DNA from 3 places in the Pseudarthrobacter sp. J1763 genome. Region 2 is predicted to be linked to each of the others. Evidence: riboswitches for the same ligand, from Rfam matches in the RefSeq annotation. Region 2 holds a riboswitch; each other region holds the start of a gene.

Evidence for each region. A riboswitch is a leader RNA that binds a small molecule or an ion and turns the genes downstream of it on or off. The one in region 2 is predicted to bind S-adenosylmethionine.
Region 1: another riboswitch for S-adenosylmethionine. It lies ahead of ACQQCD_RS02335 (hypothetical protein); the one in region 2 lies ahead of ACQQCD_RS08205 (DUF1737 domain-containing protein).
Region 3: another riboswitch for S-adenosylmethionine. It lies ahead of ACQQCD_RS01645 (aminotransferase class V-fold PLP-dependent enzyme); the one in region 2 lies ahead of ACQQCD_RS08205 (DUF1737 domain-containing protein).

What each region holds. Positions count from the first base shown of each region.
Region 1 covers NZ_JBNPEN010000002.1:70,821-80,653, forward strand. The annotation lists gene ACQQCD_RS02330 (VIT1/CCC1 transporter family protein) at 1-464, opposite strand, end outside; gene ACQQCD_RS02335 (hypothetical protein) at 577-951, opposite strand; SAM riboswitch class IV at 964-1,073, opposite strand; partial or broken gene ACQQCD_RS02340 (sodium:solute symporter) at 1,166-2,694, opposite strand; gene ACQQCD_RS02345 (helix-turn-helix domain-containing protein) at 2,932-3,510, shown strand; gene ACQQCD_RS02350 (endonuclease domain-containing protein) at 3,526-3,879, opposite strand; gene ACQQCD_RS02355 (APC family permease) at 4,351-6,324, opposite strand; gene ACQQCD_RS02360 (hypothetical protein) at 6,544-6,747, opposite strand; gene ACQQCD_RS02365 (hypothetical protein) at 6,770-7,315, shown strand; gene speB (agmatinase) at 7,545-8,573, shown strand; gene ACQQCD_RS02375 (thiamine pyrophosphate-binding protein) at 8,570-9,833, shown strand, end outside.
Region 2 covers NZ_JBNPEN010000006.1:143,228-153,060, forward strand. The annotation lists gene ACQQCD_RS08190 (HAD family hydrolase) at 1-552, shown strand, start outside; gene ACQQCD_RS08195 (class I SAM-dependent methyltransferase) at 1,071-1,739, opposite strand; gene ACQQCD_RS08200 (long-chain-fatty-acid--CoA ligase) at 1,895-3,475, shown strand; SAM riboswitch class IV at 3,548-3,661, shown strand; partial or broken gene ACQQCD_RS08205 (DUF1737 domain-containing protein) at 3,676-3,903, shown strand; gene ACQQCD_RS08210 (rhodanese-like domain-containing protein) at 3,903-4,310, shown strand; gene ACQQCD_RS08215 (O-succinylhomoserine sulfhydrylase) at 4,314-5,519, shown strand; gene ACQQCD_RS08220 (hypothetical protein) at 5,586-6,143, shown strand; gene ACQQCD_RS08225 (MarR family winged helix-turn-helix transcriptional regulator) at 6,246-6,704, shown strand; gene ACQQCD_RS08230 (MFS transporter) at 6,701-7,957, shown strand; gene ACQQCD_RS08235 (glutamate--cysteine ligase) at 7,977-9,137, opposite strand; gene ACQQCD_RS08240 (UDP-N-acetylglucosamine 1-carboxyvinyltransferase) at 9,234-9,833, opposite strand, start outside.
Region 3 covers NZ_JBNPEN010000001.1:344,098-353,930, forward strand. The annotation lists gene ACQQCD_RS01625 (fluoride efflux transporter FluC) at 1-261, opposite strand, end outside; gene ACQQCD_RS01630 (metal-dependent transcriptional regulator) at 270-1,022, opposite strand; gene ACQQCD_RS01635 (Nramp family divalent metal transporter) at 1,042-2,310, opposite strand; gene ACQQCD_RS01640 (class I SAM-dependent methyltransferase) at 2,441-3,196, opposite strand; gene ACQQCD_RS01645 (aminotransferase class V-fold PLP-dependent enzyme) at 3,246-4,646, opposite strand; SAM riboswitch class IV at 4,678-4,792, opposite strand; gene hisN (histidinol-phosphatase) at 4,907-5,725, opposite strand; gene rsgA (ribosome small subunit-dependent GTPase A) at 5,791-6,906, opposite strand; gene aroA (3-phosphoshikimate 1-carboxyvinyltransferase) at 6,908-8,263, opposite strand; gene ACQQCD_RS01665 (DoxX family protein) at 8,270-8,785, opposite strand; gene ACQQCD_RS01670 (sigma-70 family RNA polymerase sigma factor) at 8,956-9,750, shown strand; gene rsrA (mycothiol system anti-sigma-R factor) at 9,747-9,833, shown strand, end outside.

The sequences.
Region 1 (9,833 bases), on a different contig from region 2:
GCTGCGCGGAACGTGCCGGAGAGGCGGTTACGGCCGCGGGTTGCCAAACCACGAACTACTTCCTCGTGAATGGCTTCGTCGGCGGCCATGGCCGGGGTAGCAGCCGGGTCTGTGGCGTAGGGGGAGCGGCCCTCGGCGCGCTGGGCCAAGGCCAAAACGAACACGGATCCAAAGTTCCGGGCCAAGAATCCGAGGAGCTGACTGTTGAGCGAGGCGGCACGCTTCTGCTCAGCATGCTCGCCCAAGAGCTGCTCCCAGTGAGCCTCATGCCGGCCCTCAGCTTCGGCCAAAGCGAGCAAGATTGAGCGCTCTTCGCCTTCGCGGCGCTGGGCCAAATCGCGGTATACGGCCGCTTCGGCGCGCTCGTCGGCGAGGTACTGCCGCCAGCGTTTGATGTCTGCAGAAGTAGCTTCAGTAACTGCTTGCTGGTGGGTTCCGGACTGCTCTTCCGGCGTTGAATTCAACTCGGGCTCCTGGGTTCAATGAAAGGTGGCGCCCCGTTGCGCAACCATCACTGTACCGTTTATCGGCTCGGATTTTGGGCCGGTATTCCTTGCGAAAAAGTTTCGGTAGACCTTAATTTGTGGCTTTCAGAGTGAAGCTCAGAGGTTTCCCACGGCGGTGCCCTATGGCGGCTACACGGACAGTCAGCACAGCGTTCACTTCATCCCAGCCCGGTTGAGCCACAGCATTGTTCAGTGCTCGGGCCAACTCCTTCGGCTCGGCACACCAATACCGTTGAGACCCACTTGAGCGCCAGATGGTGACGGTGCCCAAATTTAGATCCACGGCTGGCAGGACCGGCACCGTGGTGGGCTGGGACGCGGTGTCCGCGGCGTCGTCGTACTTAAGCGATTGCTGAAACTGAACTGGTTCTTGAAACTGAATTGGTTCTTGAAACTGAACTGGTTGCTGCGGGGCTGAATAGCGGTCTGTGGGGGCGGCTGACACGGCCGGATCCTTCCGTTGCTCTTGCCCCGGCCTTCTGGCCGCGGCCGCTTCCTCATCCGAACCACCCGCGAACATGGGGTTGGTCTGTGGTAAGTCGGAGCTTGGCACCACAAGTCTTGAAGCTGCGCACCAGCTTACAACGCACTGCGGCGGTGCCGGAATTTGTGAATCCGGCACCGCCGCAGGAGGTGCTTTTGTTACGTGCTCTGTGCGTCTAAGGAACTGCTACCGGCGTTTTTTCTTCCACAACTGCGCCTGATACACGCTTGTCCCATGCGGCGCGAACAGCCGCGTCAGTGGGCTTAGTCAGGAGTGAGAGAACCACATAAACCAGCAGCGACGCGCCAAGGCCCCAGTAGATGGGATCGTTGGCGTACACGCCATCCTCGCTGGGGATGATGCCAGCGGAGTAGGCAATCAGCAGTGCCAGAGTGAGGACGGAGCCAACAGCCATTGACCATGCAGCGGCGATTCCGGTACCGCGCTTCCACACCAGACCACCTAGGATTGCCACCAGTAGACCGCCCACCAGGATGTCGTAAGCGATGGTCAAAGCCACCACAACATCCTGCGCGGCCATGGAAATCAGCACGGCGATGATGCCCAAAGCAAGGACCCAATAACGGTTGGCTTTGACGTCGTGCTCCGGGTTTTCGGTGTCATTGGTGTTGATGGTTTTCCCAAACCAGCTGGCAACAAAAGGAACAACATCGGCGCGTGCCACGGTTGCTGCGGCAATGAGCGCACCGGACGCAGTGGACATCATGGCGGCAACAGCGGCAGCCATGACCAGACCACCGATCCCGATTGGCAAAATGTTGGTGGCGACCTCGGCGTAAACAACGTCCTTGCCGAGTGCTTTGACGTCAATATTGGGCAGTGCTACCTTGGCGGCCAAGCCGATCAAAGCGCCGGCCACACCGTAGAGAATGCAGTAGATACCGGCAGTGGCGCCGCCCCAACGGGCAACCGCAGGGGTTTTGGCGGTGAACACACGCTGCCAAATGTCCTGACCGATCAACAGACCCAAGGTGTAGACCACAAAGTACGTGATGATGGTCTGGACCCCGATGCCGTCCATCTGGAAGAAGCTCGCGTCAACGCGTTCGCGGATGCCGTTTAGGCCGCCGGCTGCGTTGAGTGTGAACGGGAGCATCAGGAAGAAGATGCCCACGGTTTTGATGATGAACTGAACCTGGTCAGCGAGGGTAATGGACCACATACCGCCGATAGTCGAGTACACCAGCACAATGGCACCGCCCACGGCGATGGCCAGCCAACGTTCCCAGCCGAAGAGAACCACAAAAATGGTGGCGTAGGCGCCCGTAGAAGTTGCGCAGAGCATCAGGGTGTAGGCAAGCATCACAATGCCAGAGGTCTGCGTGGCGCGCTGGCCGTAACGCAGGCTGAGCATTTGGGAAACAGTGTAAATCTTGAGGCGCTGAATGGTGGGGGCGAAGAGCAAGCTCAGCAGCAAAACACCGGCGCCAATGGCGACCACCAGCCACATACCGGAAATACCAAACTTGTAGCCGAGGCCGACGCCACCTACGGTGGATGCGCCTCCCAGTACGACGGCGGCCATGGTGCCTGTGTAGAGCAGGGGACCAAGGCGGCGGCCCGCTACGAGGAAGTCGCTGTTGTTTTGGTGCGGGACTTGCCCCACCAGCCGAACGCCAGCATGGCGAGCAAATATGCCACCACAATAACGATGTTGATGATGTTGCCAGAAGCGGCATTCATGGGGAGCTCCTCAGAGCGTTATATAAGAGGTTGGGGTGGTGACCACGCGGATATTTCCTATGAGGCAACCTTTGTTGCCCGCCACGCTATTATGTGATGGGCCTAACAGTCAATCTCGTGACATAACAAGTGAGCTTTGAAGGCACGCCTTAGGATGGCTCCAGTGACCTGGGCAGGCTCTGGCTGGAACAACGGTGTTTGGCCGAGGCTGCGCGAACCAGCGGTGAAAGGTTTTTGATGAAGGCATTGCCCGTAGAACCCAGCAGTACCCCCGTGGCGATCGGCTCCCGGATTAGGGCCGCCCGCCAATCCCAGCGCCTGACCATCGAACAAGTTGCTGCCGCCACTGGCTTGACCAAAGGATTTCTCAGCAGGGTGGAACGTGACCTGACTTCGCCGTCGGTAGCTTCCTTGGTGACCTTGTGCCAGGTGCTATCCGTTTCCGTGGGGGATCTATTTGCCGCTCCGGAAACTCATTTGACCCGCAATGGCGATGGTCCGCGGATCTCACTCGGTGGCGAGGGAATTGTTGAGCGGCTGCTCACTGCCCGTTCTGAACGCCGCGTCCAGGTCCTCCAAGGTGTTATTGCCCCGCGCGGTAAAGGCGAAAGCGAACTGTATGCCGTGGACTGCGATGTTGATGTCCTGCATGTTGTTCGAGGCAAACTGAGCCTGATCATGACCAATGAACGTTATGAACTTTCCGCCGGGGACACCTTGTCATTTCCCGGGCGTGAGCCCCACAGCTGGGAAAACCCGGGCAGCGAAGAAACCGAAGTCCTCTGGATTCTTGTACCGGCCGCAACGGGGCAGTAATACTCCCGTTTGCCCTCACCGCCCCTGCGCCCGCAGAACCTGCTGAATCTGGGCAATAACCTCGGTTGGTCGGGCCCAAATGTCCTCCGGCATGTACCGGAGGACCCTAAAACCGTGGCTCGTTGAGGCGTTGTTGCGTTGAAGGTCCTTGCGCATGGACTGCCGGCTCGAATGATACTGGAACCCATCCACTTCCACGATGGACTCGGCGCGCATATCCAGCTCCCGCAATTGTTGCAACGCCGGGGCCGAGCATGAGCCCTTCAACTCTTGGGTCAGTAATTCAAGGGGCACACCGCAAAGACGAATAGCTGAGGTGGCGAGGGCAGTTGAGGCGGGGATAGGTAGGCACGTGAGTGCATGGATCACCGCATCCTCAACTGCTGCCAGCGGAAGTAAGCCTTCCGCGTCGAATCGGACGGTCCGATGCCGAACAAACCCAGAGCCGTGGCCGTGGTTGCATCCCAAATGGAGCTGTGTGGGCGGGTTGCGTATCCACAGGCCGTAGTGACTTGCGGCGCTGGCACATGTTAACCACGCGTTGTTGATGACAGCCGTTTGGAGATCAGCTGGCGCGTCCTTGCTACACCACCATGTTTTTTGAGTGCTACTACGGGGTCCATTCAACGAGTTCACGCGATGCGGGCTTCCAAAGCTACGGCTCAGGTGCTCTATGTGGACAAGTTTTCCCAGATTCCTTGGCCTTCCAGCCCAGTTGCTCGGGAAAATCTTGATGCGCTCGCCGCAGGATCCCCGGAATGTGGGGGTTTTGTGGGGCCGGCGTGGGCGGGAAGGCGAGTAACTGGGCTGGAAGACCTAGCAAGGGAGCGCGAAGCCGCCCTAGCCGACGTGCACCCAGGGGCGGCGGGTGATATCGGGTTCCGCTTCGCGCAGCACTTCCCGAGTTACGGGGGCAATTTCGCCGTCGCCGAAGAGCAAAAAGCGGCTCAGATTGGCGATGGGATTTCCCTCGGTCCAACGGAAGTAGATGTGTGGCATCAATCCGGTGACGTCGCGAATATGCAGCAGGACAGCGGCCACAGTGTTGGGCACGTTGTTGCTGTGGACTTCCAAGATTCGGTAGCCGTGGCGGGTCACGCCGGTAACCATCAGCTCTTGTTCAAAGTCAGAGCTGTCATCAACTATCACTTCGATGAAAATTGCGTCGCAGTCCACGGGAAGGTGGTTAGCGAGTCTGGCGTGGTCCAGTTTTTCCTTGTACCGGGCGTCTGAATTTTGCGAAGGCTCATGCGCAATGATCCGGACAGGAGCGTCGTCTTCGTCGGACACAAATTCCAAGGCGGTGCGGTCCAGCTTGACCAGTGTTGCGCGCAGTTCAAAGGAGCGTCGGATTCGCGAGGCAAAGCTCAGTACCATAATCGCCACAATAAACAGTGCAGCAATCTTCAAACCGTCTGGCCGCTCGATTGAGTTGAGCACGGTGGTGTAGAGGAACACCACCGACACCACACCAAATCCGATCATGGCCAAGCGCTGCTTTTTCCGCCGGGCGGACAGCGTTACGGCGATCGAAGCTGAGGTCATAAGCACCAGAACCCCGGTGGCGTAGGCGCCACCTTGGGCGTTGACGTCGGCCTGGAAAATGATGGTGATCAGGAACGCCACAAAGGTGAACACCAGCACCAGGGGCCGGACTGCGCGGGTCCAGGCAGGTGCCATTCCGTAGCGCGGCAAGTAGCGGGGGACCAAATTGAGTAGCCCGGCCATGGCGGAGGCCCCGGCAAACCAGAGGATGGCTACGGTGCTGAGGTCGTATACGGTTCCGAATCCGTCGCCGAGGAACTGGTGCGCCAAGTAGGCCAGTGCGCGGCCCTCAGCTTTGCCACCGGGCTGGAATTCTTCCGCGGGGATGAGCACAACTGTTGCAAAGGAGGAGGTGATCAAGAACGTGCTCATGATCAGTGCCGCCGTTGTTAGGAGTTTTTTGGCTCCACGAATCCGGCCCGCGGGATTCTCTTCGGTATCACTGGGGTGGCCTTTGATTTGGGGCATCACTGCCACGCCAGTCTCGAACCCGGACAGGCCCAAAGCGAGTTTGGGGAACACGAGTAACGCGATGCCCACCATCAGTAGCGGGTTGCCGTGTTGGGTGTTCAGGGCTGCCCACCAGTCGTTCACCTTGTGTGCTTCGGTGAACAGGTGAACCACGGAGACGCCGATCACTACCGTGTTGAGCAGGAGGAACGCTGCCACGAGTACTACTGCAACGTTGATCGCTTCCTTAAAGCCACGCAAAAATACGACGCCGAGTCCAGCCACCAGCGCGAGGGTGATCACAACTTGTTGGCCTTGTAGGAACTCCGGGGCAAAGGGGTTTTCGATCACGTGGGCTGTGGCGTCGGCAGCGGAGAGGGTAATGGTGATCATAAAGTCAGTGGCCGCGAAGCCGAGGAGCGCGAGGACAAAAAGTTTGCCACCCCAGCGGGGGAGGAGCCTTTCCAACATGGCGATTGAGCCTTCGCCGCGAGGGCTTTCGCTGGCTACCCGGCGGTAGACGGGGAGTGCGCCGAGAAGTGTGACTGCAACCAGAACCATGGTGGCTAAGGGGGAGAGCAGACCGGCAGCGAGGGCTGCGATGGCCGGCTGGTAACCGAGCGTGGAGAAGTAGTCCAAGCCGGTCAGGCACATCACTTTCCACCAAGTCTGGGGCTTTTCCACGTGCTCGGGTTTGCCGTGTGGGCCTTGACCCTTCCGTCCGGAATCGGGGAGTCCTTCAAGGAGCCAATTGCGGAAGCGGAGTTTTTTGTCTCCGTACTGGGAAGGGTCGGCTGGTGGGCGGGTCAGGGTGGTCACGAGGGTTCTTTCGAGTGCGTGAGTGTTGCTTACTACTTGGAGCGTAGGCCCAGTTCACGCGCAGAATCCCCGGTTTTTATGGAACCTTTACGCGCAGTTATTCCGTTGGGTTCCGCAAGGCTGAAAAGATTTTTTCAAGCCGATGTAAAAATCGCGGTGCGTCAGACAACTAAGAGGGTGACGGGGCAGAGGCGCCTCGGCATCCACAAAGCACGATGTTCAGGATTGGGGAATCACCATGCATGCTTCAGGATTCACAAAGGCGGGGCTGACCAAGACAGGATTCACCAAGGCCGCGGCGGGGGCCGCATTGGTGTTGGCGCTGGCAGCTACCACAGCTTGTTCGCAGACACCGGTTGCGGGGTCTGCGGCCACGGGGGCGGCGCGTTCGACGGCGAAGGTCGCCGCTGACTCCTCGCTCACCTTAACTTCACTCACTCAAAACGTGGCAAGCGCAGCTCAGAAACCCACGGCACCTGCGTTGAAGACGTATACCTTCCCGGATGGTCATATTTCCTTTGCCTTCCCGGCGAATTGGCAGGTCCGGGCGGAACTTGGTCCAACGATTCCTGGTGGTCCGCTTGATTGTTATCAGGCGGTGTTGACTGATCAGCGGGGCAAGGAGATGGCGTTTATGGTCAGCGGTTTTTATGGGGACGGGGCTGCCGGTCCGGTTGATCGCCACGTTTTTGATTCTGCACCGGTCCCGGGCTTGGCGGACTTTGGCGGGGAACCTAGTTTTGGTTTTGTGCGTGACACCGTCCCAGGTGCGGGAGAGAACCTCTTGATGGACATTCGCCCGGCCGCTGAATTTCAGGACGGTAGCACTAGTGGCGGCAGTGGTCAGCTGGTACTGCCCAATGGTGTGGGAATCTTCCGCGCCAATGTAAAGGCCTCCGGGTTGTCATCCGACGGCGCGGTCAAGGCGTGGATGCGCAGCTCCGATTACGCGCAGCTCAAGGCGATGTTGTTGAGCGTAAGTTACCGGTAAAACTGCCAGTTCATAACGACGGCGAGTGGTCACGATTGGGGGGACCACTCGCCGTCGTTTTTTGTGCGGGCATTGAGGAAACGGTTGTGCGGGCCCACGGGAAGCTGAACGCGTAAACTTTTGGTGCACATTTGAAAACAAGAGCTGTATGATGGCAATCACAACCGACTGTGGTCGACGCTTTGATCCCACAGCACACGCGAAAGCAAACGCGAAGGAGAAGCGTTCCTTGGAAGAGCTACGCATCGAGACCAACGGCAACCTTGGTCCCATCGATTCAGCCCGGATCCCACGCTATGCGGGAGCAGCAACCTATGCTCGCTTGCCCCGCTTGGATCAGGTCACAAAAGCCGACGTCACAGTGGTGGGCGTGCCCTTTGACTCAGGTGTTTCATACCGCCCCGGCGCCCGATTCGGCGCCAACCACGTCCGCGAAGCCAGCCGTCTGCTGCGCCCCTACAACCCCGCGTGGGACGTGAGCCCCTTCGAAAACATTCAGGTGGCCGACGCCGGAGACATGGCCGTCAATCCGTTTAACATCAACGAGGCCATCGAAACCATCCAGCAAAACGCCCTAGACCTCACCGCGAGCGGCAGCAAGCTGCTAACCCTCGGTGGCGACCACACCATCGCGCTTCCTTTGCTCCGCGCAGCTGCAGAACGCGCCGGTGCCCCCGTGGCCATGCTGCACTTTGACGCGCACCTGGACACCTGGGACACCTACTTCGGTGCCGAATACACCCACGGAACCCCGTTCCGCCGTGCCGTAGAAGAAGGCATCCTGGACACCGAAGCCATTAGCCACATTGGTACCCGCGGTCCGCTGTACGGCAAAAAAGACCTCGACGATGATCACCGCTTCGGCTTCGGAATTGTCACCTCAGCAGATGTCTACTACCAAGGCGTGCTGGAAACCGTTGCGAAGGTCCGTGACCGAATTGGCAACCGTCCGCTCTACATCTCCGTGGACATTGACGTCCTTGACCCCGCGCACGCGCCCGGCACGGGAACTCCTGAAGCTGGCGGGATCACCAGCCGTGAACTCCTCGAAATCATCCGTGGCTTCCGCGGCATGAACTTGGTGGGCGCGGACGTGGTGGAAGTTTCCCCCGCCTATGACCACGCCGATATCACTGGTGTTGCTGCGAGCCACGTGGCCTACGAGCTAGTAACCCTCATGGCGGATAACGCTGTGGAAGGGGACCGTCACGGAACCCCCAACGGCTATGCGGCACAGGCTTTGGGTGGTGCCAAGTGAGCGATCAGCGTAACGGCGGCGATCTCGTCGTCGAAACTCTCGAAGCCCTTGGTGCCAAAACCGTTTTTGGTATCCCAGGCCAGCACGCCCTAGGTCTTTTTGACGCTATGGGCCGCGGAAATCTGCACTTCGTTTCAAGCCGGGTGGAAAACAATTCGGCGTTCGCCGCGGACGGTTATGCCCGTGCCACCGGCGAAGTGGGCGTCTTGTTCCTCTCCACTGGCCCCGGTGCACTCACTTCTTTGGCCGGTTTGCAGGAAGCATACGCCACGGGTGTTCCCATGGTGGTTATTGCCAGCCAGATCCCGCTCGAGGGCCTCGGCGCTCGCCGTAAGGGAATGTTGCATCAGCTTGATGATCAAAAGGCTTCGGCGGCGAACGTCACCAAAAGCCAGCGGCTCATCCAGCACGCCTCCGGTATTCCGTCCGCCATCCAAGATGCGTGGACTGAAGCGATCTCCTCCCCGCAGGGACCGGTGTGGATTGAGGTCCCGCAGAACGTTTTGTTGGATCCGATTATGGTCCCGCCCGTGGAAGATGCGCTCGCTGAAGCTGCCGACAACCCGCCCCGCATCGAGCTGGTCCGCGAGGCAGTGAAGTGGCTAGCTGAGGCCAAGCGCCCGGCGATCATTGCCGGTGGTGGAACCCGCCGCGGCCGTGCCGAGGCGTCACTGTTAAAGCTTGCCGAGAAGCTGGACGCCCCGGTTATTTGTACCCCCGGCGGCAATGGCGCGTTCCCGTGGAACCACAAACTTTCGCTGCAGTCATGGGTGGAGGACCGCCACATGACTGACTTGCTAGAAGACGCTGACGTCCTGGTGGTGATTGGTTCCTCGCTCGGTGAGGTCACCTCGAACTACTTCACCTTTGAGCCGCGCGGCCGGATTATTCAGATCGACGCCGAGCCCCGGGTGTTGGAATCCAACCGCCCCGGTTTGGGCATCCGTGCCGACGCTGGCCAGGCGCTATCCGCTTTGCTTGAAGCGCTCGACGGCGTGGAACCGGCCACCGCGGACTGGCACGGCCAAAGCGCCCAAGACTTGGTAGCTGACTCGCTCAAGCTGGTGAACGAGCGCCTAGAATCTCAGGACCTTGCCAAGGAACTGAAGTTTATGGCGGATATTCGCGAGGCTGTTCCGGCGGATATGCAGACCTTCTGGGATATGACCATCTCGGCCTATTGGGCTTGGAGCTGCTGGGACGCCCGTGAGGGTGAGTTCCACTCGGCCCAGGGTGCTGGCGGTTTGGGCTTTGGCTTCC
Region 2 (9,833 bases):
GAGTGGAGGCCGTCACCGGTGGATATCTCCGGTCGTGCTATCCCGATGCTGGCAGGCATGCTGAGGGAACGCGGAGCGGCAGGCACGCTAGGCTCGCTCACCTCGGCACTTACTGAACGGATGCGAACCCTGAATCGCCAGGACGGAGTCCTGTGGCGGCCTGGGGCTCTAGAAATGCTCGAGACTGCGCACCAGAATGGCGTCCGGCAGGCTCTGGTGACGATGTCGCTCGAGATGAATGTCATCGACATCCTGGAACAGCTACCACGACCCTATTTCGCTCAAATCGTGACGGCGAACATGGTGACCAGGCACAAGCCAGCCCCCGATCCGTACGTGCTCGCCCTCAAACGGCTGGATCTGCCCACATCCGGCTCGGTCGCCATCGAGGATTCTCCCGCCGGGCTGCGCAGCGCCTGCGATGCGGGTTTGAACGTGATAGCTGTACCCTGCTCTGGCGCGATCGCGCCGAGTGACGACTACCAAATCTGGGAAACGCTTGCCGCGCGCGGCCTGCCCGACCTCGTGGCCGCGGGACTCGCCGTAGGCTGAGTAGCCACAGCGGAAGCAGATTCCAACATCGGCCCTGCTTTGCTCCACCAGTTCCCGTCGTGCTGAAGAGATGCCTGCTCGTAAATCGACCTTCGGTCGTTCATGTCGTTCGAATTCCAAAAGCAGTGTCAGCGTTCGTCTCGAACTAATTTATCAAGATAGATGATTCTCGGCGCTCGACGCGCTCGCCCGCGAATCATCACCGAAAGCCCAATACGCAATGCCCGAAGCCTCATGCACAGCGGACAGACAGCGGCCGAGGTCTTACGCAGCCTCGGAAGATTCAGAGCGACGTTCTATCGCCCGGCGCCTTGGCTGGGACTTCTGCCGGGTTCAGTCGCGGTTGATGACTCCCTGGTAGCCGATGACGCCAAATAGCGATCACAGAACGCCGCCAATTATTGTTCAAGTCCACAACAAACCGCCTATCGTGCGCGTCGCTTCAAAAACCATGGTTTTTTCCGCCGCTGTCCCAGTAAATGGCGAGCGGTCCCAGCCGTTCCAGACGTTTTCCACCGCTAAGCCGGCACGCTCCAAGTCCTCAGAAACTTGGCTGAGCGTACGGAACTGAAGGCGCTGCTCGACGTCGGCCGTGTGCCCCGCGTCAATAAATTCGTTGTGGCAGCGCATGGTGACCACCCCGCCGCGTCCGGCGCCGTTACCGCCGTCGTTTCCCACAGACGCCCGACGGCGGTGCTCCGCTCGGTGCCGTCCTCGTTCCACGTTGTCCACGCCCGCGCCTTCGGATTCCGGGTCTCGAATGCCAGCTTTCCCCCAGGCTTCAAACCCCTAGCGATGTCCTTGAGGGTGGCATGCCAGCCCTCGCCCAGGATGTGCATGGCAACGTTTCCCGTCATGAGGATCAGGTCATTTTCCCCGTCATCGATCAAATTCGAGGTGCCTAAACGCCACTCCACCGAGGCACCATTCGGCCGGGAAGTAGCCCGGTCCAGCATGGCAGCCGCCGGATCGATTCCGACGACGGTTCGCCCCGGAGCGCTCAGCGTGACGGTCAGGATTCCCGTCCCGCAGCCGAGGTCCGTAATTCTCTCGGCTTTCAGCTTTGCCGCCAACGACCGGAAGTAGTCGTGATCCGGGCCATCGGGGTTGTCGGCGTCGTAAATCGCTGCCAGCAATTCGTCGTTGTAGTCGTCGTAACCGGCAGGCTTCTGGACTTCTCGAGGCATGTACCCACCCTACCTGCGAGTAGCTATCGCCAAACCAACCGGCCCAAACCCCTTGCGCAGGCTTCACTTCTACTTCTAGTCTTGGCCCACCTGAGCAGAAGTTCCTCGCGGATTATTCTGCTCACCTCTCCCAGGATTGAATGAGGCCGAACAGCATGAACCAAGCAGCACAGCCGGGCAAAGACGCCTTCGGCACCATCTCCGTAGCGGCGATCTTGGCGGAATCTGCCAAGCGTTTCCCTCAAGACACAGCACTCGTCGTAGGGGACGAACACACCAGCTTCAGCGAACTATGGGATCAGACCCGTGCCTACGCCGGAGCGTTGCGGGCGCGCGGAATTGGCCCCGGTAGCCGCGTAGCGGTACTCATCCCTAACGTTGCCGACTTTGCCCGCTGTTACTACGCCATTCTGGCCCTGGGCGGCGTGGTTGTCCCGCTCCATGCCCTCCTTAAAGGCCACGAAATTGAGTACGTCCTCCAAGACAGCGGCGCTGAATTGTTGATCTGTGCCGCCCCGCTCTTGGGCGAAGGCGCCAAGGGTGCCCAAGCTGCCGGCGTCGAACTTTTGACGGTTCTGGTTCCGGAAGGCGGCGCCGAAGCGGCACGGGTCGAAGACGAATCCGCCGCTGCCGAACCCATCCCCAGCTACGTCCCGTGCGCCCCCGAAGACACCGCCACCATCCTGTACACCTCCGGCACCACGGGCAAACCCAAAGGCGCGCTCGGCAGCCACTTTGCCTTGGTAGAACAGGTCAACACCTTATTGACCAGCACCTTCGACGTCCGCCGCGGCGACGTGCTTTTCGGCGGCCTACCGCTCTTCCACACCTTCGGCCAGACCTGTGTGCTCAATGCCGGAATCCGCGCCGGAGCAACCATCGTGCTGCTGCCAAAGTTCACCGGAGCCGCCGCCCTAGAAGCCGTCAACCAGCACAAAATCAACGTCTTCTTCGGCGTCCCCACCATGTACATCGCCCTCCTGGAAGCAGCCAAAGAGAACCCAGAACGCCCCACGGCCTTGCGGTACTGCATCTCCGGCGGCGCCTCACTGCCCCTAGCCGTGATGGACCGATTCCGCGAGGTGTATGACTCCGAAATCTACGAAGGATACGGTCTCACCGAGACCTCCCCCGTGGCCAGCTTCAACCACGTTGGGGTCCCGCCGCGCCCCGGAACCGTGGGAACCGCAGTCTGGGGAGTTGACGTAGAGATCGCCCGCCCGGAAGTCACCGACTCGATCGAGCTACTGCCCACCGGCGAACTCGGTGAACTCGTGGTCCGCGGACACAACCTCTTCAAGGGCTACCTCAACCGCCCCGACGCCACCGCCGAGGCCGTGGTGGACGGCTGGTTCCGCACCGGCGACCTTGGCACCAAAGACGAAGAGGGATACCTGCGGATCCTGGACCGCAAAAAAGAAATGATCATCCGCAACGGCTACAACGTGTACCCGCGCGAAGTTGAAGAAGTGTTCAGCGCCCACCCGGACGTTGTGAGCGTGGCGGTTTACGGTGTGGACCACGAAGTTCACGGCCAAGAAATCGCCGCCGCCGTGGTCCTGACACCGGGCAGCACCATTACAAAAAAAGGCTTACTCGAGTACGGGTCAGAACGCCTTGCCGCGTACAAATACCCGCGCGTGATCAAAGTGATGGACGCGTTCCCCACCGGCCCCAGCGGCAAAATCCTCAAGCGCGAGCTAATCGCCCACCACAACGAGGACAAAACGGCGTAACCAACCACAGCGTTACGCAACATAACGACGCCGGGACGTCCCGGCGTCGTTATCGGTGCTATGTTTTTGCTGAGTAATGAGCACCGGTCCCAGGCCCTGACTGACCGGTCGGCAACCCTCCCTTCCGCGGCGGGGTGCCTCAGGTGAATACTCGGCAGGCCGGAACGCGGTCTGCAAGCGCGCAGAAAAGGAGTACCCGGATGTCTGAAATCCTCGCCGAATCCGTACCGGCAACCACCGAGCAAGCCCCCACAGAAAAACTGGCCTACCGTCTGATCACCGGCCCTGACACCCGCGAATTCTGCGAGCGGATCTCCGCGGCCCTTGCCGACGGTTACGAACTGCACGGCAGCCCGTCCGTCACTTTCAACGGCACCTCCGTGATCGCCGCCCAGGCAGTGGTTTTGAAGGAAGCACAGGGCCAGGCATGAGCTACGCTGGCGACCTCACACCCGCCCAGGCGTGGGAAAAACTGCTGGCCGGAGCCGTGCTGGTGGACGTTCGTACCGAGGCGGAATGGGCACACATCGGCATCCCGGAAACCAAGGAAACACCCAACGACGCCCTCTTTATCCAGTGGAACCTCGCCGGTGGCGTGCAGAACCCGGACTTTCTGGATGACTTGCGTGCACAAGCACCAAAGAACGACGACGCCGAACTGATTTTCTTGTGCCGTTCAGGTCAGCGGTCCATCGCCGCAGCCGAGGCAGCTACCGCTGCCGGCTTTAGGTCCTTCAACATACTGGAGGGCTTCGAAGGCGTTCCAGACGCTTATGGGGACCGGATAGTGAACGGCTGGAAGAACAGCGGGCTACCTACCAATTTGGGGCGCTGAATTATGACTTTTAACCCTGACGCCGAATCTTGGAGCCCCACCACCCAGGCGGTGCGTGGAGGTTTGGACCGGACTGGTTTCCAGGAAACTTCCGAGGCGCTGTTCCTGAACTCAGGATTCGTTTACGAGAGCGCGGCCGCAGCTGAGCGGGCGTTCACGGGCGAAGACGAACGCTTTGTGTATTCCCGCTATGGCAATCCCTCCGTGGCCACTTTCCAGGAGCGACTGCGGCTTCTAGAAGGCACCGAGGCATGTTTCGCCACGGCCTCCGGCATGTCTGCTGTGTTCACCGCACTCGGTGCACTGTTGGCCGCCGGGGACCGAGTAGTAGCTTCGCGCTCACTCTTTGGCTCTTGTTTTGTGATCTTGAATGAAATCCTTCCCCGCTGGGGCGTTGAAACAGTATTCGTTGACGGCCCAGATTTGGATCAGTGGAGGGAAGCCCTCTCAGTCCCCACACAAGCAGTCTTTTTTGAATCCCCGTCCAACCCCATGCAAGAAATTGTGGACATTGCCGCGGTTTCACAACTTGCCCACGCGGCGGGGGCCAAAGTTGTGGCGGACAACGTTTTTGCCACGCCTTTACTCCAGCGCTGCGGAGACTTGGGCGCTGACGTCATTGTCTACTCAGGCACCAAGCACATCGACGGTCAAGGACGTGTGATGGGTGGCGCCATTCTGGGCACCAAAGAATTTATTGACGGCCCGGTCAGGAACCTGATGAGGCACACCGGCCCGGCGCTATCCTCCTTCAACGCCTGGGTACTGACCAAGGGGCTGGAGACCATGGATTTGCGGGTCACTCGCTCGTCCTCCACAGCGCTTCGCCTTGCCGAGTGGCTTGAACAGCAGCCGGGTGTGAGCTGGGTGAAGTACCCGCTTTTGAAGTCCCACCCGCAGTACGATCTGGCCGTCAAGCAGATGAAGGCTGGCGGCACGGTGCTGACTTTTGAACTGGCTGAAACTGACGGGCGAACGGCCAAGGAAGCGGCCTTCGCCCTACTGGACGGGCTGCGGATTGTGGATATTTCCAACAACCTGGGCGACTCCAAATCACTCATCACGCATCCGGCCACCACCACTCACCGGGCCATGGGCCCCGAGGGGCGTGCGGCGATTGGATTGAGCGACGGCGTGGTGCGGCTTTCCGTGGGACTCGAAGACCCTGAGGACCTCATCGCCGACTTCGATCGGGCGCTCGCTGCCTAAGGTTCCTTTGTGACGGCCACCTAGCGCGACTTTGGTGTACATTGACTCCACTGTTGAGTGGGGGAAATGATGCGATTCAGGTCCAAAGTTGCGCTGGGATGGTCTGTTGCTGCGATCACTGCCGTGGCGCTTTCTGCGTGCACTTACGACGACGGCTCCACGGCAGCGCCGGGCCCTTCACCGAGCGGTTCTGCGGCTTCGACCAACCCTACGGTAAGCGCCACCCAAACCACTAGCGAGCCAAATACGCCCGCGAGCGACATCTCACTATCGGCCTCGCCCAGTGACAAGTCCCTCGGGTTTTTGGGGCCCACTGAGGGCAGAATGCTGACTGCCGTTCCAGAACGAACCGGCGGCTACGATTCCGGCCCGCTGGAAACAAAGAGCCCTGCCATCCTGATCCGGGCTCTGTGCCAGGGTCCAGGAGATCTGAAAGTGACCCTCAACTCTGAACTGCACGTTGTACTGCCTTGCCGAACAAATGAACCGTACGGCCTATCCTCTGCTTTGGACACTCCTGCTGGCCCGGAATTCTCGGTTCATGTAGAGGCTCCGTCAACCGTCCGCTGGGTCCTAGACGTCTCCGAGCAGCCCGTTTCAGGATCCCCAGCGCCCCCTAAGTAGGGGCCGCGCTATCTAATAACTCCTTGCATTGTTGCGCCTTTAGGAGAATACTTAGCATTGCTACTTAGCCCTGCTAAGTATTAGCGAAACTGCGGAGAACCGATGCCAAGCAATCAAGAACACAGCGCAAAATCAGAGCAGAAAAGCCCCGCCGACACGCTGGCCATTGAGCTCCGGACCGCAGTGATGCGAACCTCCCGGCGGCTTCGCATCGAAGGCACCGGTGACGCTATTACACCCGGCCAGTACACCGTGTTGGCCCATCTTCAAGGCGCCCCACACACCTTGAGTGGACTCGCCGAACTGGAACACGTTCAGGCGCCATCCATGACCCGAATAGTCAACGCTCTCACGGACCAGCAATTTGTGGAGCGGACACCGCACCCCGAGGATCGGCGCCAAATCCTGGTATCCATCACACCAGCCGGTGAAGCTGTGCTTAATGAGGCTCGAAACCAGCGGACGGCATGGCTTGCTCAACGCGTCGCCGGGCTCAGCGAAGAGGACCAGGCAACCCTCAGCCGCGCTGCACACATCATGCAGGAAATGAGCGCCAAATGAAGTCAATGTTCCGCGCTCTTGAAAACCGCAATTACCGCCTCTGGGCTAGCGGTGCACTGGTGTCCAACATCGGCACTTGGATGCAGAGAATCGCACAAGACTGGCTAGTGCTGACGATCCTGACCGACCACTCAGGAACCGCCGTCGGTATTACTTCCGGGCTCCAATTCCTACCCATGCTGCTACTGGGCCCCTACGGCGGGGTCCTTGCTGACCGGTACCGTAAACGCATCATCCTGCTGTGGACACAGACGGCCATGGGCCTCACCGGACTCCTTGTGGGCCTACTGGTTATGACCGGCTCGGCACAGCTCTGGCAGGTCTACCTGGCCGCACTAATCCTAGGCGTGGCAAGCGCAGTGGACGGGCCAGCGCGGCAGGCGTTTGTCTCTGAACTTGTGGAGTCCAAGAATCTAGCCAACGCTGTAGCGCTGAACTCTGCCTCATTCAATACCGCTCGGCTCACTGGCCCAGCCATCGCCGGCGTGCTGATCGCATGGATCGGCACAGGCCCGGTTTTCCTACTCAACGCGGCCAGCTTCGCAGCCGTCATCGTGTCATTGTTGCGCATCCGAATCGCTGACCTCTCACCAGCACCTGCCGTGGTTAGAGGCAAACACCAAGTGCTGGATGGCCTGAGCTACGTGCGTGAACGCCCCGACCTTGTGCTGATTCTGGTGATGGTGGGGATCCTTGGAGCGTTCGGCATGAACTTCCCCGTCACCAACGCCTTGATGTCCACCGAAGAATTTGGCATGGGCCCCGGCGAGTTCGGACTCCTGGGCTCCATTATGGCCGTGGGCACCCTGGCTGGCGCACTTCTCGCGGCCCGCAGATCCGGCCCACGTCTGAGGTTTCTGCTCGGCGGCGCCTTGGCCTTGGGATTCTTCACGCTGATCGCAAGCATCTCCCCCAACTTCTGGGTTTATGCGGTCATCCTGATTCCAGTAGGCCTAGCATCAATCACGTTCCTGAACAGCTGCAACACCAGCATCCAGCTCTCAGCGGACCCACAATTCCGGGGCCGCGTCCTGGCACTGTACTTGGCCGTCCTGCAGGGAGGAACCGCCATCGGCGCCCCACTCATGGGTTGGATCGGCACCGAATTCGGCCCCCGCTGGGCCATCGGAGTTGGCGGCTTAGCGGTTCTTGTGGCTGGAATCGGCGCGCTCATCGCCGTCAACAGGCATAGCGGCCTGACCTGGCGGCAGCAGTTCTACGCCGTCTCATCTAGAAAAAGTCCGAGCTTTTGAAGCCAGTTTCGAAGTCGCTTTAGATCCCGGGAAGGACCCGCTTGAGCTTTGGACTTGGCTCGTTCTCGCGCGAGCGTGAAGCGCCTAGCGGCCCAGCGCCGTCGTGCGTTACACCCACCGCCTTGGCCACCACACCCGCAAACCCGCCGCTGGTCTCAAACGCTTCACGTTGCACGCGCGCACCGTTGCCGCGGGCAAAAATGTCAGCCACGGCCGCGGCAGCCACGTCCCATTCGCCCTGCTCTTGAAGCACCTCGCGTACATGCTCCAGCAAGGAGTCGACGACGGCGCGGGCCGGCTGAGGCGTGAAGGTTTCCGGATGCAGCAGCTCGCCGTCGATCCCGGCACGGCTCGCTTGCCACGACGCCATCTCCAGCAACACCACCGGCGTGCATGCGGGCGCATTTCCGGCCACAGCCGAGCGCGCGGAAGTCTCAACCAAAGCGCGAACCAGCACCGCCAACAAAGCAGCGTCCTCGGCACGGAGACAAATATCTGCCACGCGCACCTCCACGGTCGGCTGGTCCTTAGACACCCGCGCGTCGAAATAAATCATGCCCTGATCCAAGGCGACACCGGTGCCAACCATCCGATCCACCAGGCTGCGGTAATTCTCCAGCGACCCAAAAACCTCGGTGGGCCCCGCCATTGGCCAACGGTTCCAAGCCTGGCTCCGATAGCTCGCGTAACCGGATTCCTTGCCATTCCAGTATGGAGAGTTGGCGCTCAGAGCGACCAACACGGGCAACCATTCGCGCATTCGGTCCAGAATGGCCACACCTTCTTCATCCGATTCCACGGAGGTGTGAACATGGAAACCACAGGTGAGTTGATCGGCGGCCATCAGCCCAAACCTGCGGTTGATTTCAGCGGTCCGCTGCATCGGTGTGGTGTGCGGCTCCGTAGCAACAGGGGACGTTGCCAAGGCTGCGATGCGGGCACCATGGGCGTGCGCTGCGGCATCAGCCATGGCACGGCTCGCCCGGATCTGGCGCAATAACTCGGCGTAATCGGAGCACGGCTCGGTTTGAGTTTCAATCTGCTCAAGCTTGAACTCGGCCGTGAGCCCCTCGCCCTCGGGAGCAGTATCCTCGGCAAGAAGCCGGTCCGCGATGGCCAATGGCACACCCGTTACCGGATCCACAATCAGCAGTTCTTCCTCAACACCAAAAGTACGCATGGGGCCATTCTGCCCTGTTCGGCAGCAGAATCGCTTTAACGCAGTACGCGGCCCGGCGCATGAAAGATCCGCCGGGCCGCATACGAACAATCGACGTCAGTCCTGGAAGTACTCGATCCCGGCGCCGATGCTGTTCAAACGCTCGGCCAGGTCCTCGTAGCCGCGCTCAATCACGTAGATGTTGCGCAGCTCGGAGGTTCCACGAGCTGCCAGCATCGCCAACAAAATGCATGCAGCGGGCCGCAACGCCGGCGGGCAACCAACCTCAGCGGCGCGCCACTTGGTAGGCCCGTTGACGTAAATCCGGTGCGGATCCAGCAACTGAACGTTAGCGCCCAGCTTGTTCAGCTCGGTCAAGTAGATGGCGCGGTTCTCGTAGACCCAGTCATGAATCATGGTCTGACCTGTGGCATTGCCGGCAATCACGGCAAAGAACGGCAGGTTGTCGATGTTCAAACCAGGGAACGGCATCGGGTGGATCTTGTCCACCGCGGCACGCAACTCAGACGGCTTGGTGGTGACATCCACCAAACGGGTGCGGCCGTTACGTGCCACGTACTCCCCGGAAATCTCCAATTCCTGGCCCATGTGTTCGAGCATGTTCAGCTCGATCTCCATAAACTCGATGGGCACCCGGCGGATAGTCACCTCAGAATTGGTGACAATCGCAGCGGTGATCAGGCTCATCGCCTCGAT
Region 3 (9,833 bases), on a different contig from region 2:
AAATGTTGTGAACGAGCCTAGGGTCCCGGGGCCGATGCCTGCACGAATCCACATGGCTGTTCCGGGGCGGGCTATCCACCACGTGCTCAAGACAGCCAGGACAAAGCTACCCCCAACGTTGATGGCCAGGGTGATCCAGGGGATTCCGGTGGTGTGCGGTTCTAAGAGACTCAGCCCGTAACGTATCTCGGTGCCTATGAAGCCACCTACGGCGACGGCGAGCCAAGTACGGCGAGAGTGCCCGCCTACTGCAGTCAGCACTTGGCCCTTCACGCTTTGGTGCTCTCAGCGGAGTGTCTGGCAGGACTGATTGCCTCCGAAAGCGTGCAGCCAGCATGTGCAGTGGTGCTGCTAACCCAGAGAGCGGCGCCTATACTATCGCTAAGATCAATTTCGCGGCGGTCCCTACCAGTGCCGATGCCAATCATGAGTGGCCCACCAAAGGGACGGCGACCAATTAGTTCAATTTTGGTGTCTACGGCGATGGATTCTTCGGCAAGGTAGCGCAGGAGATCAGGATTCTCGTCGCTGATGCGAGTGATTTGCCCCAGGTGGCCGGCATCGAGCGCGGACAGTTGGTGAGCAGGCGGGACAATGATGGTTCCGTCGGCGCTTGGGATGGGATCGCCGTGGGGGTCCCTGGCGGGGTTGCCGAGCTTTTCAGCCATCCGGTCAATAAAGGTGTCAGAGACAGCATGCTCCAGCTGCTCGGCCTCGTCATGAACTTGGTCCCAACTGTAACCAAGTTCCTGAACTAGGAACGTTTCAATCAAACGGTGCCGCCGAACCATAGCCAAGGCTAAGCGGAGGCCCTCTGGAGTCAGTGTTACGGCACTATAAGGCTGGTGATCAACTAGGCCTTGCTCCTTGAGTTTGCGCACCATCTCCGATACCGAGGAGTTGGCCACCCCTAGTCTGACAGCTAGTTGGGAGGAAGTGATGGGTTTTTCCTGCCACTCCGTGTAGCTGTAAATGACCTTCACGTAGTCCTCTATTGAGGATGAGGTAACAGGGGTCTTCACGAGTTCCAGCCTACCGGGTTTAGGAGCCAACCACGGTGAGCCACAACAGAACCCCGTTGAGCCCCACTACGAGTGCTGCGCTGGTCATGGCAGCAATGCGCAGCGGCCAACGGTCCACAAATTTGCCCATAATTTCAGCGTTTCCCGTCAACCGAATCAGTGGAATTAGAACAAAGGGAATCCCAAAACTGAGCACTACCTGGCTCAAAACGAGCGCCCAAGTGGGATCCACTCCAAGCGCCAGTAGGACGATCGCAGGCAATAGTGTTGCCACTCGGCGGGCCAAAAGCGGAATACGGATTTTTAGTAGCCCAGCCATAATTGTGGCGCCGGCGTAACAACCAACGGAGGTTGAAGCGAGTCCGGAAGCCAATAGACCTACGGCAAAAATGACTCCCACCACCGGGCCCAAGCTAGCTACGATCGCAGCGTGTGCACCCGGGATGCTATCAGTACCGTCTTGACCACCCAAGGTGGATGCTGCCAAGAGCAGCATGCCAATATTTACCACGCCAGCCAGCGCCAATGCGGCTAAAACGTCCACTCGAGTGGCTGTCAAAAGTCGTGCAACGGCGGCTGGGGGGACGTGGACGTGAGGGCTGGGGCGGTGCCGGTCTCGGGACAGCGCCGAATGTACGTAGATCGCATGTGGCATCACCGTTGCGCCCAACATGCTCGCGGCTAGCAGTACAGTGTCCGGGCCCGCGAAGCGCGGGATTAACCCGGCAACTACGCCACCGGCGTCGGGCGGGCTGAAGACTAACCCGGTCAAAAAACCTACTGTCACGATCGCCAGGAGGAAAACAATGATTAGTTCAAAGGAGCGCTGGCGGTTATTTCCCTGGGCGAGGAGCAGGATCATGGAGATGACCCCAACAATGCAGGCACCCAGCGGCAGTGGAATGCCGAACAATAGCCATAGGGCTAGCGCCCCACCAACAACTTCGGCGATATCGGTAGCGGCGGCAACGAGTTCCGCTTGGAGCCAGTAGGCGCGCCGAGCCGTTTGCGGAAGGCGTTCGCCGAGCAGTTCGGGTAGCGACTTCCCGGTCACAATTCCAAGTTTCGCTGATTGGTATTGGATCAGCATCGCCATCACATTTGCCGCGACGAGGACCCACACCAGTAGGTAGCCGTACTTTGCGCCAGCAGTGAGGTTAGCCGCCACATTCCCAGGATCTACATACGCGATGGCCGCAACGAATGCCGGGCCCAAAAGGCCCAGGAGGGCACGGCGAGAAACGCGATGCGTCTGTACCGAGATAGTGGTGGGGGATGGCTGACTCATGGTGAATGTTCCTTGTAGTCGCCATCGTCATCGAGGGCGAGCGCACACTAGTTCGATGTTCCTTAATAAAATATTTAGATTCACCGAAACTTTAGCTGGGCAGACATAAGAAGGCAATGCCCAGTGCCGCTCAGAGCTTGAGTGTTCGCCAAGCGTGGCAGCGGTACGGCAAGTGCACTGAATCTGTGGGCGAGTACCCCAAGTGCTCATATAGATACCAGTGAAGGTTGTGCAGCATTCGCTCACGAGACTTGTCATTGGCAGAGAGATAAAAACTGCGCGATTTCGCCAGCTCGATGATGCCCACGGGCGTCAGCGGATCCGCCCAATGAATGGTGAGAGATTCGAGGGCCGCGAATTCAGATCCGACGGCGGGCCGAAAGTCGGGTTTTAGAACATCACCAGCATGCATAATCCGTGAGAGGCGATGAACCCAGGGGATGGTGGTGTCCAGTTGATTCCACACCAGCCCTAACACCCCACCCGGAGTCAGAATCCGGGCAACCTCTTCGCTCGCAAGGTGCGGGTCAACCCAGTGCCACGCTTGGGCAACAGTGACTACTTGGAATGTCTGGGCGGACAGGCCAGTGGATTCTGCAGTGCCCAGATAGGACGACACCGTGGGCAGGACCAGCCTCAACTGCATCAGCATGTCATCGGAAGGATCCACGGCGCTGACTTCGAGTCCAAGCTCCACTAAGCGGGCAGTGAATTTACCCGTCCCGGCGCCCAAGTCTGCAGCCCGCCGTGCGCCCTCAGGCACAAGCCACTGAGCAATCTCAAGCGGGTACCCAGGGCGCACCTCGTTGTAGTGTTCGGCACCATCTTCGAAGGCCTTGCCGAGCTCACGGCGACGTTCGTGGTGGATTTTGGGACCGCCAATCACGCGTGGCTATCCTTCCAAGAAGTGGGGCGAGTTTTATACCGCTTCCACTTTAGACCGAGCAGGGTGCTGCACCGGCTGTTCCCGGAGTATTCGGCGCCCAATCGGGGTAGTTGCGGGAATCGTTGGCAGGAACCCAACGACCAGCGTCGATCACGTAGTCCCACCCCAAGCCACTACTGCGAAGTTCGGTCACAGCCTTGATAAGCCGTTCTGCGTCCTCAAGGCGGGATCCAACGCCGAAGCTGGCCCGCAATGATCCAGCTGGCAGCCCAAGCCGCTTCAACAAGGGGTGAGCGCAGAACTTACCGTCACGAATCCCAATTCCGTGCTCTGCAGATAAGTAAGCGGCCACCAGTCCGGCGTCGTAACCTTCTACCGAAAAGTTCACTACACCAATGGTGTCCAGATGATCCTGAGGGAAGATCTTGTGAACCTTCACCCCGCTAATGGAGCTCAAGCCCTCAACAAGGTGGTCACGGATGGCCGCTTCGTGACCGATCCACTGTGATTCGTCGAGACTGGCCAAAATTTGGGTGGCCCGGGCCAAGGTTGCTGCACCCAAAACGTTGGGCGAGCCAGCTTCATGGCGAGCCGGACCGGTAGTCCACGTCACCGAATCCAGCCGAGCTTCCTTGACGGCACCGCCACCGGCAAGAAGCGGGGTGCCTTCATCGAGCCAGTCGCTGCGTCCCACCAGCACTCCTGCGCCGAACGGTGCATACAGTTTGTGGCCGGAGAACGCGAGATAGTCAACGTCCAGTTCCGAAATATTGATTCGGCGGTGCGGAGCTAATTGAGCAGCATCCACAACAATCCGTGCACCATGCTGGTGAGCGAGTGTGGCTAGTCGCTGTAGCGGCAGAACTTCGCCGGTGACATTTGAGGCGCCCGTGACTGCCAGCAAGGAAATCCCGCCGTTAGCGAGTTCAGCATCCAGGGCCCGGACAGTCGCCTCAATCGTTGACTCCGCCACTACGCTGCGGTGTGGCAACCGTTGCCAAGGGAGCAGATTGGCGTGGTGCTCAATATCCAAGTAGAGAACTTCGCCGAGTGGACTGCCATGAACGCTTGGTAGGGAGCCGGCTAAGACGTTGAGTGAATCGGTGGTGTTCCGGGTGAAAATCACCGTGTCATCAGGACGGCCGCCCACAAAGTCACGCACAATGTTCCGAGCATTTTCGTACACCGAGGTGCTGATCTGCGAGGCATAGCCAGCGCCTCGGTGGACGCTGGCGTAATAGGGGAGGATCTCATTCAAGTAGGCGGAAACCACGCTCAGCGCCGGAGCGGAAGCTCCGTAGTCCAAGTTGGCGTAGCGGACACCACCACCTTGGATCAGTGGGGCAACAATTTCGGCACCGGTGACTGCAGCAAGCGGGCGAACTGCAGAAACAGCCTGCTGAGCAGAGTATTCGGCAGTGAAGGCGGGGGACAGGCGAGCAAGAGACATGTGTGACCTCATCGGAGAGGAACCCCTGAGGGGTTCGCGCTTGCCAGCAACGGTTCATTGCCAGCCAGGTCGTCACCCGGGGCACCCCACCGCGATAGGAGGGTTGCCGACCAGCAAACCGGGGTTTAGCGCTGGCACTCGTGACCTGCCAAAAACACTAAGGTACCCATCCCGGCGAGCTCAAGCCTCCGGGAAATGTTACGTGTTGTGTGAAGCGTGTTTCCACGCCCGCTTTGCCTGAGCCGCAGTTCTTCGAGGTGCTAGTTACTCAAGAGGTCGTCCAACTCGGGATTCAAACGGTGCAGAACCTCGGAGTGAAGAATCGAGTTGGTCGCCAAGGCGTTGCCGCCAAAGGGGCCATCAGCGCCATCGAGCGAGGTAAAACGCCCACCGGCCTCAGTAACAATCGGAACCAAAGCGGCCATGTCATAGAGGTTCAATTCCGGCTCGCAGGCAATGTCCACTGCACCTTCGGCGACCATGCAATAGGACCAAAAATCTCCGTAGGCCCGGGTGCGCCATACGTCTTCAGTCAACGCTAGGAACTCGTCGAGATTTCCGCGTTCCTTCCACCCACTCAGGCTCGAGTAAGACATCGAAGCGTCGGAGAGCTCTGTGACATTAGAAACCCGCAAACGAGTTGCGGAAGCCAAGGAACGGCCCATATAGGCGCCCATTCCCTGAGCTGCCCACCAGCGTTTGCCCAGTGCCGGTGCGCTCACCACCCCAACAACCGGCTCACCCTCGTCAACAAGGGCAATCAGCGTTGCCCACACGGGAACACCGCGAATGAAGTTCTTAGTACCGTCGATCGGGTCAATAATCCAGCGTCGTGCCCCATGACCTGAGCTGCCAAACTCTTCACCCAGCACAGCGTCGCGCGGGCGGGAACGGGAGAGTTGGCCGCGAATGGATTCTTCGGCAGCCTTGTCAGCGTCCGTCACGGGCGTCATGTCCGGCTTGGTCTCAACATTGAGGTCCTGCGCTTTGAAGCGGGCCATGGTCTGGGCGTCTACAGAGTCAGCAAGAACGTGGGCCAGGCGTAGGTCATCGTTGTAGCTTTGTGGCGCAAGAGTCATGTTTCCACGCTACCGGTAAATCCGCCCGAGGGTTGGGAGGTGGGAGCTCTGGAGCGAAGTAACGCCTAGTTGACGGTGCCCAATTCCTTGCCCTCGCGGGCTTCTTGGCGGGGGTCTGTACCCAATAGCCGGCGGAAGGACAGTAGGCGCTCAGCACCGGCCGCTCCGGCATGTCCCTCAGCAACCCACGGGTCAAGACCACAATTTACAGCCGAGGTGTTGTGTTTACAGCCACGTTCGCAAGAATCGGTACCCGGCTCGAGGTCAGGGAAAGCGCGGATGATCCGGTCAGGGTCAACCAAAGCCAAACCAAAGGAGCGGATGCCGGGGGTGTCGATAATCCAACTTCCCGCTGGCGAATCAGTAAGCCTGAGTGCCAGGGCCGAACTGGAAGTATGGCGGCCGCGACCAGTAACAGCATTTACCCCGCCGGTGGCTCGTTGGGAACCAGTTAAGGCATTAACCATGGTGGATTTTCCAACACCGGAGTGACCGATCATCACCGTGACTTTGGCGTCCAAAAAGCTGCGAAGCTGCTTCACAGCTGCCTCGTCGAGACTTGCTGAGAGTCCGTCGTCGGAGCGGGCATCGATACCGGAGGCGCCATTGTCCGCCGTCCGGCTAATCACAATCTCCAAATCCAGATTCGCGTAATTGGCCAAGAAAGGTGCTGGATCTTTGACGTCCGCCTTGGTGACCAAGAGCAACGGCGCAATTCCGGCATCATACGCTGCAACAAGTGCCCGGTCAACAAAACCGGTACGAGGTTCTGGGTTGGCTGCGGCCACCACAATGACCAGTTGGTCTGCGTTGGCTACCACAGCGCGTTCCACCGGGTCCGTGTCATCAGCGCTACGGCGCAACAGGGTGCGTCGCTCTTCGACTCGCACCAGACGGGCTAGTGTGTCCGGCGCTCCAGAGACATCACCCACTAGCGCAACGAAGTCTCCAGCAACCACGGGATTACGCCGCAGTTCACGGGCTCGGGCAGCTATAACTGTTCGTTCTGTGCTGGTGTCCTCATCAACGATCGCGGTGTAGCGGCCACGGTCAACAGTGATAATGCGCCCGATGACCGCTTCAAGATGATCCGGGCGGTCCTTAGTGCGTGGACGTGAACCTTTTTTGTTGGGCCGGACCCGAACATCGGATTCGTCCCAGGACTGCAGACTACGGGCCATGCTAGTCACCACCGTGCTGGGCGAGCATCGCATGCCACAACTGGGGGAAATCAGGCATGGTTTTAGACGTTGTGCCAATGTCTTGGACTTCAACGCCGGGTACCGCGAGGCCAAGGATGGCACCGGCGGTCGCCATTCGGTGGTCAGCGTAACTACGTACGACGTCGGCACGGAGCTTGGCGGGCCGAATTATCAGGCCATCGCTGGTTTCCTCGGCATCGCCACCTAAGCGATTAATTTCCGCCACAAGGGCGGCCAGCCGGTCGGTTTCGTGACCGCGCAAATGTGCGATTCCGGTCAATTGCGAGGGGCTGTTAGCCAAGGCGCACAATGCGGCAACTGTAGGAGCCAATTCGCTGGTTTCATCAAAGGTGGACCCCTTGATCTCGGGCCCGCCAGTTACGGTGAGTGTCCCGCCGTCGAGCGTTACGGTGGCGCCCATTTGGGCAAGAATGCTTCGCCACTGGTCACCCACTTGGGTGGTTTTTTCCGGCCAGTTGGGGATCCTGACGGTGCCATGCGTAGCCAGTGCAGCGGCCAGGAAGGGGCCAGCATTAGAAAGATCCTGCTCAATGCGCTGGTCGAAAGCGCTGATGGCTCCCGGTTCCACCACCCAGTGGTTAGGAACCGAGTTATCAACTGTCACACCCACTTGGCGAAGAACCTCCACCGTCATGTTGATGTGATCCAAGCTTGGGACCGTCTGGCCCACATGTTCGAGGTGAAGGCCCTCGGTAAAACGGGCACCTACCAACAACAACGCAGAGACAAACTGAGAAGAGGCGCTCGCATCGATCACAATGTGACCGCCCTTAACTTCACCCGTTCCGGAGACAGCGAATGGCAGAGAAGTTGCCACCTCGCCGTCGGGCGTTTGCGTTTGAATTCCCAAGGCGCCTAGCGCCGAGATGATGGTGTTCATGGGGCGCTTGCGCGCGTGCGGGTCGCCATCGAAGACCGTAACGCCGTTGCGAAGAGCGGCCACTGGCGGAACAAATCGCATCACCGTTCCGGCGAGGCCGCAATCAATGTTCGTACTCGCGGTAGGAAGGCCTGCAGGAATGGGCGTCACCAAGAGATCAGGACCAAAGGCTGAATCGCCGTCGATCTCTTGGATTACGGCCCCCAACTGCACTAATGCCGCGATCATTAGCGCCGAATCACGCGAGTGCAAAGGGGCGCGCAACCTGGAGGGGCCTTCAGCCAGCGCGGCTAAAACTAAATAGCGATTGGTTAAAGACTTCGAACCGGGAACGGTGACTGTGGCATTAACGGGGCGTTCGGCAAACGGTGCCGGCCACGCACTGGGAGCATTACTGGCGATGCCCCCAGCGGGTGCCTCGGTTCGAGCGGTCATTGGCGCTTAGGCTCCTACGAAGTTGTCGACTGCTTTACGGGTTGCTTTGTCTGCTTTGCGGAGCTGCTTGCTGCTTGCCTTTTTGGTGTCCGCGACCAGGTGCTCAGCACGCCAAGCAAGGCTAGGCTGCCCGGCCGTATCCACCGATGCGAGCAATACGCCGCCGGTCAAAGATACGTTTTTGAGCAACTGTTCGCGACGCGCGGCACGCCCTTCTTTGGTGCTGGCGTCCGCTGAGCGCCACTCTACGTAGCCGTTGAGGGCTGAGGTGAGGGAAAGAACCAATGCCGAAAAACGGGAGAACTTCCCGATTGCGAACAAAGCACCGGCACCGAGCTGTGCACCGCCAATCACTCGGGCAATGAGCTTCTCATCAGCTGGGAAAGGCAAAGCGTCGGAGGCACGTCGCAGCACGGGGGAGAGCTGCCGCGCAGTGTCGTCCACATTCTTGATCTTGTCCAGACCGGCGATCACAAAACTGGAGCCAAGCATGGGGCGGGCGAGAAAACGGACGATAGACATAGAGTTCCTCCTCGAAGGCAGCCCCACCACATTTGTAGTGCGAGCAAATAGTTCAAGTGCAGTCACAACGACTCTAGTTTTGCACTTTTGCGGAATAATTGCCCGGCCGCACTGGTTGTGATCAACAGTTCATTAAGAAGTTCGCGCCCTTCAGGAGGTAAATATTGGTATTGCTGAATGAACGTGTTCGTGAAGCACCGGTGAACATACGCCTTGACGGACGGCCAACAGTAGACTTGAGCTTGATGACTACTGTGGACCCGGCCGGTATGGCCATGGATGAAGATGCAGCCTCTGCTCTCGAACACGATTCCGCTGAACTGGATATCGCTACCGAGGGCGTTGAAGCGCGTCGAGCTCGCTTTGAACGTGACGCCATGCAATATGTTGACCAGCTATATTCGGCAGCTATGCGTATGGCTAGAAACCCCGCGGACGCCGAAGATTTGGTTCAAGAGGCGTACACCAAAGCGTTTTCTGCCTTCCACCAGTACAAGCCGGGCACCAACCTAAAGGCTTGGCTGTACCGGATTTTGACGAACACGTACATCAACTTGTACCGCAAGCGTCAACGTGAGCCGTTGCAGTCCAACTCGGACACCATCGAAGATTGGCAGCTGGCCCGCGCGGAGTCGCACACCTCCAGAGGTCTGCGCTCAGCGGAAGCTGAGGCTTTGGATCACTTGCCGGACTCGGACGTCAAGAGCGCACTCCAGTCCATTCCCGAGGAATTCCGCCTAGCGGTTTACTTCGCGGATGTTGAAGGGTTCGCGTACAAAGAAATTTCAGAAATCATGAACACCCCGATCGGCACGGTGATGTCCAGACTGCACCGTGGGCGACGAATGCTGCGAGAGATGCTGGCGGAATACGCCGCGGAACGTGGTTTCGGGACTCAAGATTCGTCGGCAGAACCATCGAGTTCAGCTGCGAACAACAGCACGCAACAGGAGAAAGAAAAATGAGCGATTGCCAGGGACTGGGCGACTGCGACGATACGCGCATGGAACGCATCTATGAATACCTCGATGGAGCGCTCCCCAAGAGT